2 linked regions of the Methylobacterium mesophilicum SR1.6/6 genome follow. The protein of the gene in region 1 interacts with the protein of each later gene in a pairwise test. Links are inferred from orthologs where the notes say so. Each region holds a gene or a part of one and is shown in the gene's direction. Other genes may lie near its edges.

Region 1 (4,903 bases):
CACCGCCGCTACAACCAACCGATCCGCCTGCCGGCTCCGGGGGTGAGCGCCGAGGCGATGTGGCGGGGCGACGGGCTGTACGACGTGGTGATCGACCTCGACTACAACCGCGCCCCGATCCGGAAGGGGCGGGGCTCGGCGATCTTCCTGCATGTCGCCCGGGAGGGCTACCGCCCGACGGAGGGCTGCGTCGCCCTGGCCCGGGCCGATCTGCTGCGGCTGCTCCGCCGGCTCGGACCGCGGACGCATCTGCGGATCGGGTGAGGCTCACGCCTTCCGGGTTCGCGCCCCGAAGATCGCCGTCCCGACCCGGACATGGGTGGCACCGAGCTGGATCGCGGCCGGAAAATCCGCGCTCATGCCCATGGAGAGGATCGGCAGGTTGTGCGCCTTCGCGAGCCGGGCCAGCAGGGCGAAGTGGGCGGAGGGCGGATCCTCGGCCGGCGGGATGCACATCAGCCCCTGGATCGCCAGGCCGTGGGTCTCGCGACACTCGGACAGCAGGGTGTCGAGCTGGTCGGGCAGAACCCCGCCCTTCTGCGGCTCCGCGCCGGTGTTGACCTGGATCAGCAGCTTCGGCGTCCGGCTGGACCGGTCGATTTCCTTGGCGAGCGCCGCCGCCAGCGACAGGCGGTCCAGGGAGTGGATCACGTCGAACAGCGCCACCGCCTCCCGCGCCTTGTTGGATTGCAGCGGGCCGACGAGGTGCAGCTCCACATCCGGATAGCGGGCCCGCAGGTCCGGCCACTTCGCGGTGGATTCCTGGACGTAGTTCTCGCCGAAGACCCGCTGTCCGGCCTTGAGCGCCGGCAGGATGCCGTCGGCCGGCACGGTCTTGGAGACCGCGACGAGCTGCACCGAGGCGGGGTCGCGCTCGGAATCCTCGGCCGCCCGGGCGATGGCGGCCCGCACCTCGGCGAGGCCGGCGGCGACGTCGGCCTGCCCCACCGGGGGCTTCTCAGTCCTGTGACCCATCCCGTCGGTCGGGAGGGCGTTCGTGTCGGTGGTCGCATCGTCCATGGCGTGCCTGTCCTGTCGCTGCCGGGCGCCGGATTGCGCGACGGTCATCCCGTCCAACCGCCTCATCCTGCGGTGCCGGAGCGGCGCGGAGGCCTCGGAGGAGCCCTCCGGACACCACTGCGATCCCTGGAGCCCTCCTTCGAGGCGGCTTCGCCGCACCTCAGGATGAGGGGTGGATGGGATGACCCCGCGGTTGAGTCCGCGTCGTGTACCGTTCCTGCCGACCTATGCGCTCGCGCGCCCCGCGCAAGTCCGAATCGCGCCCGCCGTTGACCGGCTCCGGCGCAGATATGCTATCGCGGCGCGACCGTGCCGCGGCCGTTTCCCGAACACCGTCGAGCCTCTGACCTCATCGGATCCATGACCAGCACCGCCCCCCAGCCCGTCGAGCGCTACAACGCCAAGGATGCCGAGCCGCGCTGGCAGGAAGCCTGGGCCGAGCAGCGCCTGTTCGAGACCGACAATTCCGATTCGCGCCCGAAATACTACGTGCTGGAGATGTTCCCCTACCCGTCGGGGCGCATCCACATGGGCCATGTCCGCAACTACGCGATGGGCGACGTGGTCGCCCGCTACAAGCGCGCCCGCGGCTTCAACGTGCTGCACCCGATGGGCTGGGACGCGTTCGGCCTGCCGGCCGAGAACGCCGCCATGGAGCGCAAGGTCAACCCGCGGGACTGGACCTACGCCAACATCGCGTCGATGCGCGACCAGCTGAAGGCCATGGGCCTGTCGCTCGACTGGAGCCGGGAGATCGCGACCTGCGACCCCGACTACTACAAGCACCAGCAGCGCATGTTCCTGGACTTCCTGGAGAAGGGCCTGGTCACTCGCCGTACCGCCAAGGTGAACTGGGACCCGGTGGACCACACGGTGCTGGCCAACGAGCAGGTGATCGACGGGCGCGGCTGGCGCTCGGGCGCGCTCGTGGAACAGCGCGAGCTGACCCAGTGGTTCTTCAAGATCACCGACTTTGCCGAGGATCTGCTGACCGCCCTCGACGGTCTGGACCGCTGGCCGGACAAGGTCCGGCTGATGCAGAAGAACTGGATCGGCCGCTCGGAGGGTCTGGAGGTCCGGTTCGCCCTGGCGCGGCCGGTGGCCGGCGCCGGTGATTCGGTCACCGTCTACACGACCCGGCCCGACACGCTGTACGGCGCCAAGTTCCTGGCGATCGCGGCCGACCATCCCCTGGCGGCCGCTCTGGCCGTGGGCAGGCCGGACCTGCAGACCTTCATCGAGGAGTGCCGCCGCACCGGCACCGCCCAGGCCGCGATCGACACCGCCGAGAAGCACGGCTTCGACACCGGCCTGACCGTCCGCCACCCCCTGGACCCGTCCTGGGAGCTGCCGGTCTACGTGGCGAACTTCGTGCTGATGGAATACGGCACCGGCGCGGTGTTCGGCTGCCCGGCCCACGACCAGCGCGACCTCGATTTCGCGAACAAGTACGGGCTGGGCAACACGCCCGTCGTCTGCCCCGAGGGCCAGGACCCGGCGGCCTTCGTCGTCACCGACACCGCCTATGTCGAGGACGGGCGGATGATCAACTCGCGCTTCCTCGACGGGATGAGCACGGCGGAGGCCTTCGAGGCCGTGGCCCGGCGGCTGGAAGGCGAGGGGATCGCGACCCGCAAGGTGCAGTTCCGCCTGCGCGACTGGGGCGTCTCGCGCCAGCGCTACTGGGGCTGCCCGATCCCGATCATCCACTGCGAGTCCTGCGGCCCGGTCCCCGTGCCGGTGGCGGAGCTGCCGGTGCGGCTGCCGGAGGAGGTCTCCTTCGAGCAGCCCGGCAACCCGCTGGAGCGCGACGCCGCGTGGCGGAACGTGCCCTGCCCGCATTGCGGCGCGCCGGCCCGGCGCGAGACCGACACGATGGACACGTTCGTCGATTCGTCCTGGTACTACGCCCGCTTCACCGCGCCCTGGCTGGCGGACGCCCCCACCGACCGGGCGGTGGTCGACCGCTGGCTGGCGGTGGACCAGTATATCGGCGGCATCGAGCACGCGATCCTGCACCTGCTCTACGCGCGGTTCTTCATGCGCGCCATGTGCGAGACCGGCTGGGCCGGCACGCCTGAGCCCTTCGCGGGCCTGTTCACGCAGGGCATGGTCGTCCACGAGACCTACAAGGACGCCGCCGGCGCCTGGGTGCCCCCGGCCGAGGTCCGGATCACCGCCGAGGAGGGCGAGCGCCGCGCGTTTCACGTGAAAACTCAGGCGCCGGTCGCCATCGGCCCGATCGAGAAGATGTCGAAGTCGAAGAAGAACGTGGTCGACCCCGACGACATCATCGCGAGCTACGGGGCCGACACGGCACGCTGGTTCATGCTGTCCGACTCGCCGCCCGAGCGCGACGTGATCTGGACCGAGGAGGGCGTGCAGGGCGCAGCCCGCTTCGTCCAGAAGGTCTGGCGGCTGGTGAACGCTGCCGGGCAGGCGACCGGCGACGGCGCCGCGGACCTCGCCCTGCGCAAGGCCGCCCACCGGGCGCTGGCCTCCGTGCAGGACGATATCGAGCGCCTGCGCTTCAACCGCTGCGTGGCCCATATCTACACCCTGGCCAACGCCCTGGAGGAGGGCCTGCGCGGCCCGGTCTCGCCGGCGGCTGCCAAGGAAGCGGCCGGGATCCTGGTGCAGCTCATCGCGCCGATGATGCCGCATCTGGCGGAAGAGTGCTGGGCCGTGCTGGGGCGCCCGGGCCTCGTCGCCCAGGCCCCCTGGCCGGAGGCGGAGGCCGGCCTCCTCGTCGAGGACGAGATCACCCTGCCGGTCCAGATCAACGGCAAGAAGCGCGCGGACGTCACCGTGAAGCGGGACGCCGACGCCCAGGCCGTGGAGGCCGCCACCCTGGCGCTGGAGGCGGTGCAGACGATCCTGGAGGGGCGGGCGCCCCGCAAGGTGATCGTGGTGCCGGGGCGGATCGTGAACCTGGTGGTGTGAAGCGTCCGGGTCGATTCGGAGAGCCGTTTTAGAGAGCGACCCGCCAACCGGCAGACCCATCCGGGCGCAGGGCTCCGAATTCGGGCCAACGAGATCTGGCTCCCGCGCGCAGGAACAACATCGTCATTCCGGGACTGTGGAGCAGGGCCCGGAATCCGGATCCACAACGCGCACGGCACGGCGGGCGATTCGGGATCGCCCGCCTGCGGCGTGCTCCTCCGGGGCCGGGCTCGCCTGCGGCCTCGGTTTGATCACTCGGACACGGCCTCAGGCCCGCCGCGCCTGATCGACCGGCGCAACGGCCTCTCCCTTGGCACCCCGCCTGCGCCGCCGGGCCAGCATGTTGAGCCCCTCGACGCCGGCCGAGAACGCCATGGCGGTGTAGATGTAGCCCTTCGGCACGTGCGCGCCGAACCCTTCGGCGATCAGCGTCATGCCGATCATGATCAGGAAGCCCAGGGCCAGCATCACCACCGTGGGGTTGCGGGCGATGAAGGCCGAGAGCGGCTCGGCCGCCACCAGCATCACGATCACGGCGACCACCACCGCCACCATCATCACCGGCACGTGCTCGGTCATGCCGACCGCCGTGATGATCGAGTCGATGGAGAAGACGAGATCGAGAAGCAGGATCTGGCCGATCGCCGCGCCGAAACCGAGGCTGCCGCCGCCCTCCTTCGCGTCGGGGTCGGGATCGACCGTGTGGTGGATCTCCTTGGTGGCCTTCCACAGCAGGAACAGGCCGCCGCCGATCAGGATCATGTCGCGCCAGGAGAAGTCCTGGCCGAGGATCGAGAAGACCGGCTCGGTCAGGTGCACGATGAACGCCACCGTGCCGAGCAGGCCCAGCCGCAGGATCAGCGCCAGCCCGATTCCGATGCGCCGTGCCCGGGTCTGCTGACCCGCCGGCAGCTTGTTGGTCAGGATCGAGATGAAGATC
Region 2 (3,932 bases), 1.1 Mb from region 1 along the record:
GGTCTGCTGATCGTCGCACTGATGCCGACCCTCCTCCAGGCGAGCCGCGGGCGGGCCGGGGCGGCCACGCAGTTCGAGGTCTACATGGCGGCGATGAATCTCGGCTCGGTGGTCGGCACCGCCCTGGCCGGCTGGCTGGCGCCCGTCCTGCCGCTGCACGCCGTGGCGGCCCTCGTGGCGATCGTCTTCCTGGCTGCCTTCCGGATGACCGGCCGCGGCGATCTGCTCGACCGGGAGGATTGAGGGAACCGGGGACGCCGCGCCTCAAGCGACTCCCCGCCGGCCACCGATGCGTTAGAACCCCGCCATGGCCGCTGCGAAAACCGATCCGTCCGATCTCGACCTCACCGCCGACGAGGCGCGCGCCGAGCACGCGCGCCTGTCCGACGCGATCCTGGAAGCCGACCGGCTCTACTACCAGGAGGATGCGCCCGAGATCTCGGACGCGGAATACGACCGCCTCCGCCGGCGACTGGAGGACTTCGAGACCCGCTATCCCGATCTCGCCGGCACGGGGGCGGCCAGCACCTCGGTGGGTGCGAAACCCTCGGAGAAGTTCGCGAAGGTGCGGCACGCCGTGCCGATGCTTTCCCTCGGAAACGCCTTCGACGAGGCGGAGGTCGCCGAGTTCGTGGCCCGGGTGCGTCGCTTCCTCGGCCTGTCCGACGCGGCGCCTCTCGCCTTCACGGCCGAGCCCAAGATCGACGGCCTGTCCCTGTCGCTGCGCTACGTCGACGGCCGCCTCGAGACCGCCGCCACCCGCGGCGACGGCGAGATCGGCGAGAACGTCACGACCAACGCCCGCACCGTGCGGGACATCCCGGCGACGCTCGCGGGCTCAGGCTGGCCGGCAATCTGCGAGGTGCGCGGCGAGGTCTACCTGTCGCACGCCGATTTTGCCGCCATCAACGGCCGCCAGGAGGCCGCCGGCAAACCGCTCTTCGCCAACCCCCGCAACGCGGCCGCCGGCAGCCTGCGCCAGCTCGACCCGGCGATCACCGCGTCCCGGCCGCTCCGATTCTTCGCCTATGCCTGGGGCGAGCTGTCGGCACCCATCGCCGGGACGCAGTCCGGGACGCTGGAACGCTTCGCCGCCTGGGGGCTGCCGGTGAACCCGCGGACCGAGACCTTCACCGACACGGACGCGATGCTCGCCCATTACCGGCGCATCGAGGCCGACCGCGCCGGGCTCGGCTACGACATCGACGGCGTCGTCTACAAGGTCGACGACCTCGCGCTCCAGCGCCGGCTCGGCTTCGTCTCGCGCTCGCCGCGCTGGGCGCTGGCGCACAAATTCGCCGCGCAGGAGGCGACGACGGTCGTGGACGACATCGTCATCAATGTCGGCCGCACCGGCTCGCTGAACCCGCTGGCGAAGCTGCGGCCCGTGACGGTCGGCGGCGTGGTCGTGTCGAACGCCACCCTGCACAACGAGGGCTATGTGAAGGGCGTCGGGGCGGACGGCGAGCCGATCCGCGACGGCCGCGACATCCGTGTCGGCGACACGGTGACGGTGGTCCGGGCCGGCGATGTCATCCCGAAGGTGATGGACGTCGATCTGTCGAAGCGCCCGGCCGATTCGCGGCCCTACGCCTTCCCGGAGGCCTGTCCGGCCTGCGGCAGCCGCGCCGTCCGCGCCGTCAACCCGCGCACGGGCCGGCCCGACGCCGTGCGCCGCTGCACCGGCGGCCTGATCTGCCCGGCGCAGGGGGTGGAGCGGCTGAAGCACTTCGTCTCGCGCAACGGCTTCGACATCGAGGGGTTCGGCGAGACCTACATCGAGGTGCTGTTCGAGGCGGGCCTCGTGCACCAGCCCGCCGACCTGTTCCGGCTCGACTTCGAGAAGCTGAAAGACGCGATCGTGGCGCGGCGCGAGGCGCTCTCGGCCGAGCGGCGCGCGGAATCCGGCGCGACCGAACCGCCGAAGAAAGCCACCAAGAAGAAGGGCGACGACGAGGACAAGGCGATCAAGAACCTGCTCGCGGGCGTCGAGGCGCGCCGGCGGGTGCCGATGAATCGCCTGCTCTTCGCCCTCGGCATCCCGCAGATCGGCGAGGCGACCGCCAAGGCGCTGGCGAAGCGCTTCCTCGACATGCCGACCCTCGTCGCGGCGATCCGTGAGGCGACGGCCGCCCAACCCGGGCCCGATTGGGTGGAGCTGACCGCCGTGCCGCGGGTCGGCGCGACGACCCGGGACCGGCTGCTCGATCTGGGCTTCCCGCAGGACGACACGACCAAGGAGCAGGCCAAAGAGCCGGCCAAGGAGCGTGCGCGCGTGAGCGCCGTCCAGCGCGAGAACCTGCTCGCCCATTACGGTGATGCCGACGCGGTGCGCGCGGCGGTCGAGCGGGCGGCGGGTCAGCGACCGGGCGATGCCTACCGGCTCTTCGCCGACGACGGAGAGATCGGCCCGGTGGCCACAGACGCGCTGATCGTGTTCTTCTCCGAGCCGCACAATGCCGACGCCGTCATGGCCCTGCTCGACGAGGTGGAGGTCGAGCCGCTGGAGCGCCCCGCCTCGGCCTCGGCGTTCGCCGGCCAGACCGTGGTGTTCACCGGCACCCTCGAGAAGATGACCCGCAACGAGGCCAAGGCGGTGGCCGAACGGCTCGGCGCCAAGGTCTCCGGTTCGGTCTCGGCCAAAACCGATCTGGTGGTGGCGGGTCCGGGCGCGGGCTCGAAGCTGAAGGACGCGCAGAAGCACGGCGTCCGGGTCGTGTCGGAAGACGATTGGCTCGGGATGGTCGCGCAGGGTTGATGCCCGAGTCGCGGCAGCCTAGACCTGCGGGAGAACGCTCCGAGAACTCCCACCCGGCACGGTAGATCCGCGATGACGGTCCTGGCCCTCGACTTCGAGACGGCCAACGAGCGGCGCGACAGCGCCTGCGCGGTGGGGCTTGCCTGGATCGCGGACGGCCGGATCGTCCGCCAGGAGAGCCACCTGATCCGCCCGCCCGAGATGCGCTTCGCGCCGGGCAACATCCGGGTCCACGGCATCCTCCCGGCGAACGTCGCCGACGCGCCGGGGTTCGCGGCCGTCATGGCCCCCTACCTCGACGATCTCGCCCGCGGGCTCATCCTGGCGCACAACGCGAGCTTCGACATCGGCGTGCTGCGTGCCGGGCTCGCGCGGGCCGGCGTGCCCGTGCCGGATCTCTCGTATCTGTGCACGGTCCAGGTGGCGCGCCGGGTCTTCCCGGCGGCGGAGGGCTGCGGGCTCGGCAAGGTCGCCCGGCGCCTCGGGATCCGCTTCGAGCACCACGATGCCGGCGAGGACGCCTATGCCTGCGCGGCGATCGCCCTCGCGGCGATGCGCGAGCGGGAGGCCGAGGACATCCACGCGCTGGCCGCCGTGATCGGCCTGCCGATCACGCGGGCGGTGGGTGGCCCCGCCCTGCCCCGCCGCGTACCCGGGGCGATCAGCGGGCGGGCGATGGCGGCCTTCCCGGAAGCGCCGGCAGCCCTGCGCTTCGCCGTGCGAGGCTCGACCGGCAATCGGTATCACGTGAGTCTGGAGGAGCGGCCCGGCGGCCCGGAACTGCGCTGCACCTGCACGGCCGGCCGCTACGGCATGCGCTGCCGCCACGTGAAGGCGCTCGAAGTCGGCGACATCACCGACCTGATGTCGGACAATGCCGCCGATGTGGTGCTCCTCGCGCGGATGCTCGGCACGAAGGCGCGGATCGCGGGCGCGGCCTGAGACGATGTCCGTCGGCTCGCCTCGGAAGACGCATCCCTCCCGTCATCACCAGCGAAGCGAAGTGACCCAGGGCAGCCGAACGTCGGACGGCGTCGCGCTTGGCTGGGTCGCTTCGCTCCGCTCGCAAAGACGGCGGAGCCCACGTCGTCGAGCGGAACCGATCAGGCCGCGCGCTTCTCGGCCTGACCGTAGAACGTGCCGCCGCGCTCCGCCATCGCGGCCAGGTTGTCGG

What was found. The genes of interacting proteins can lie anywhere in the genome.
Region 2: the proteins of leuS (region 1) and ligA interact in binary tests that used the Escherichia coli proteins (3 or more experiments, as listed by UniProt). The link is inferred for Methylobacterium mesophilicum SR1.6/6 from one-to-one orthologs.

The regions. Positions count from the first base shown.
Region 1 is NZ_CP043538.1:1,108,521-1,113,423, forward strand. The notes cover bases 1,069-4,171. They hold leuS (leucine--tRNA ligase), read left to right. Parts: upstream 1,069-1,380; coding sequence 1,381-3,963; downstream 3,964-4,171. In the rest of the region: MMSR116_RS05060 (L,D-transpeptidase family protein), read left to right, coding at 1-264; MMSR116_RS05065 (YggS family pyridoxal phosphate-dependent enzyme), read right to left, coding at 268-975; MMSR116_RS05075 (TerC family protein), read right to left, coding at 4,231-4,903.
Region 2 is NZ_CP043538.1:2,227,931-2,231,862, forward strand. The notes cover bases 1-3,032. They hold ligA (NAD-dependent DNA ligase LigA), read left to right. Parts: upstream 1-307; coding sequence 308-2,758; downstream 2,759-3,032. Other genes in these bases: MMSR116_RS10515 (MFS transporter), read left to right, coding at 1-243; MMSR116_RS10525 (3'-5' exonuclease), read left to right, coding at 2,831-3,032. Also shown: more of MMSR116_RS10525, read left to right, coding at 3,033-3,700; MMSR116_RS10530 (3-hydroxyacyl-CoA dehydrogenase NAD-binding domain-containing protein), read right to left, coding at 3,862-3,932. UniProt on the Escherichia coli protein: DNA ligase that catalyzes the formation of phosphodiester linkages between 5'-phosphoryl and 3'-hydroxyl groups in double-stranded DNA using NAD as a coenzyme and as the energy source for the reaction.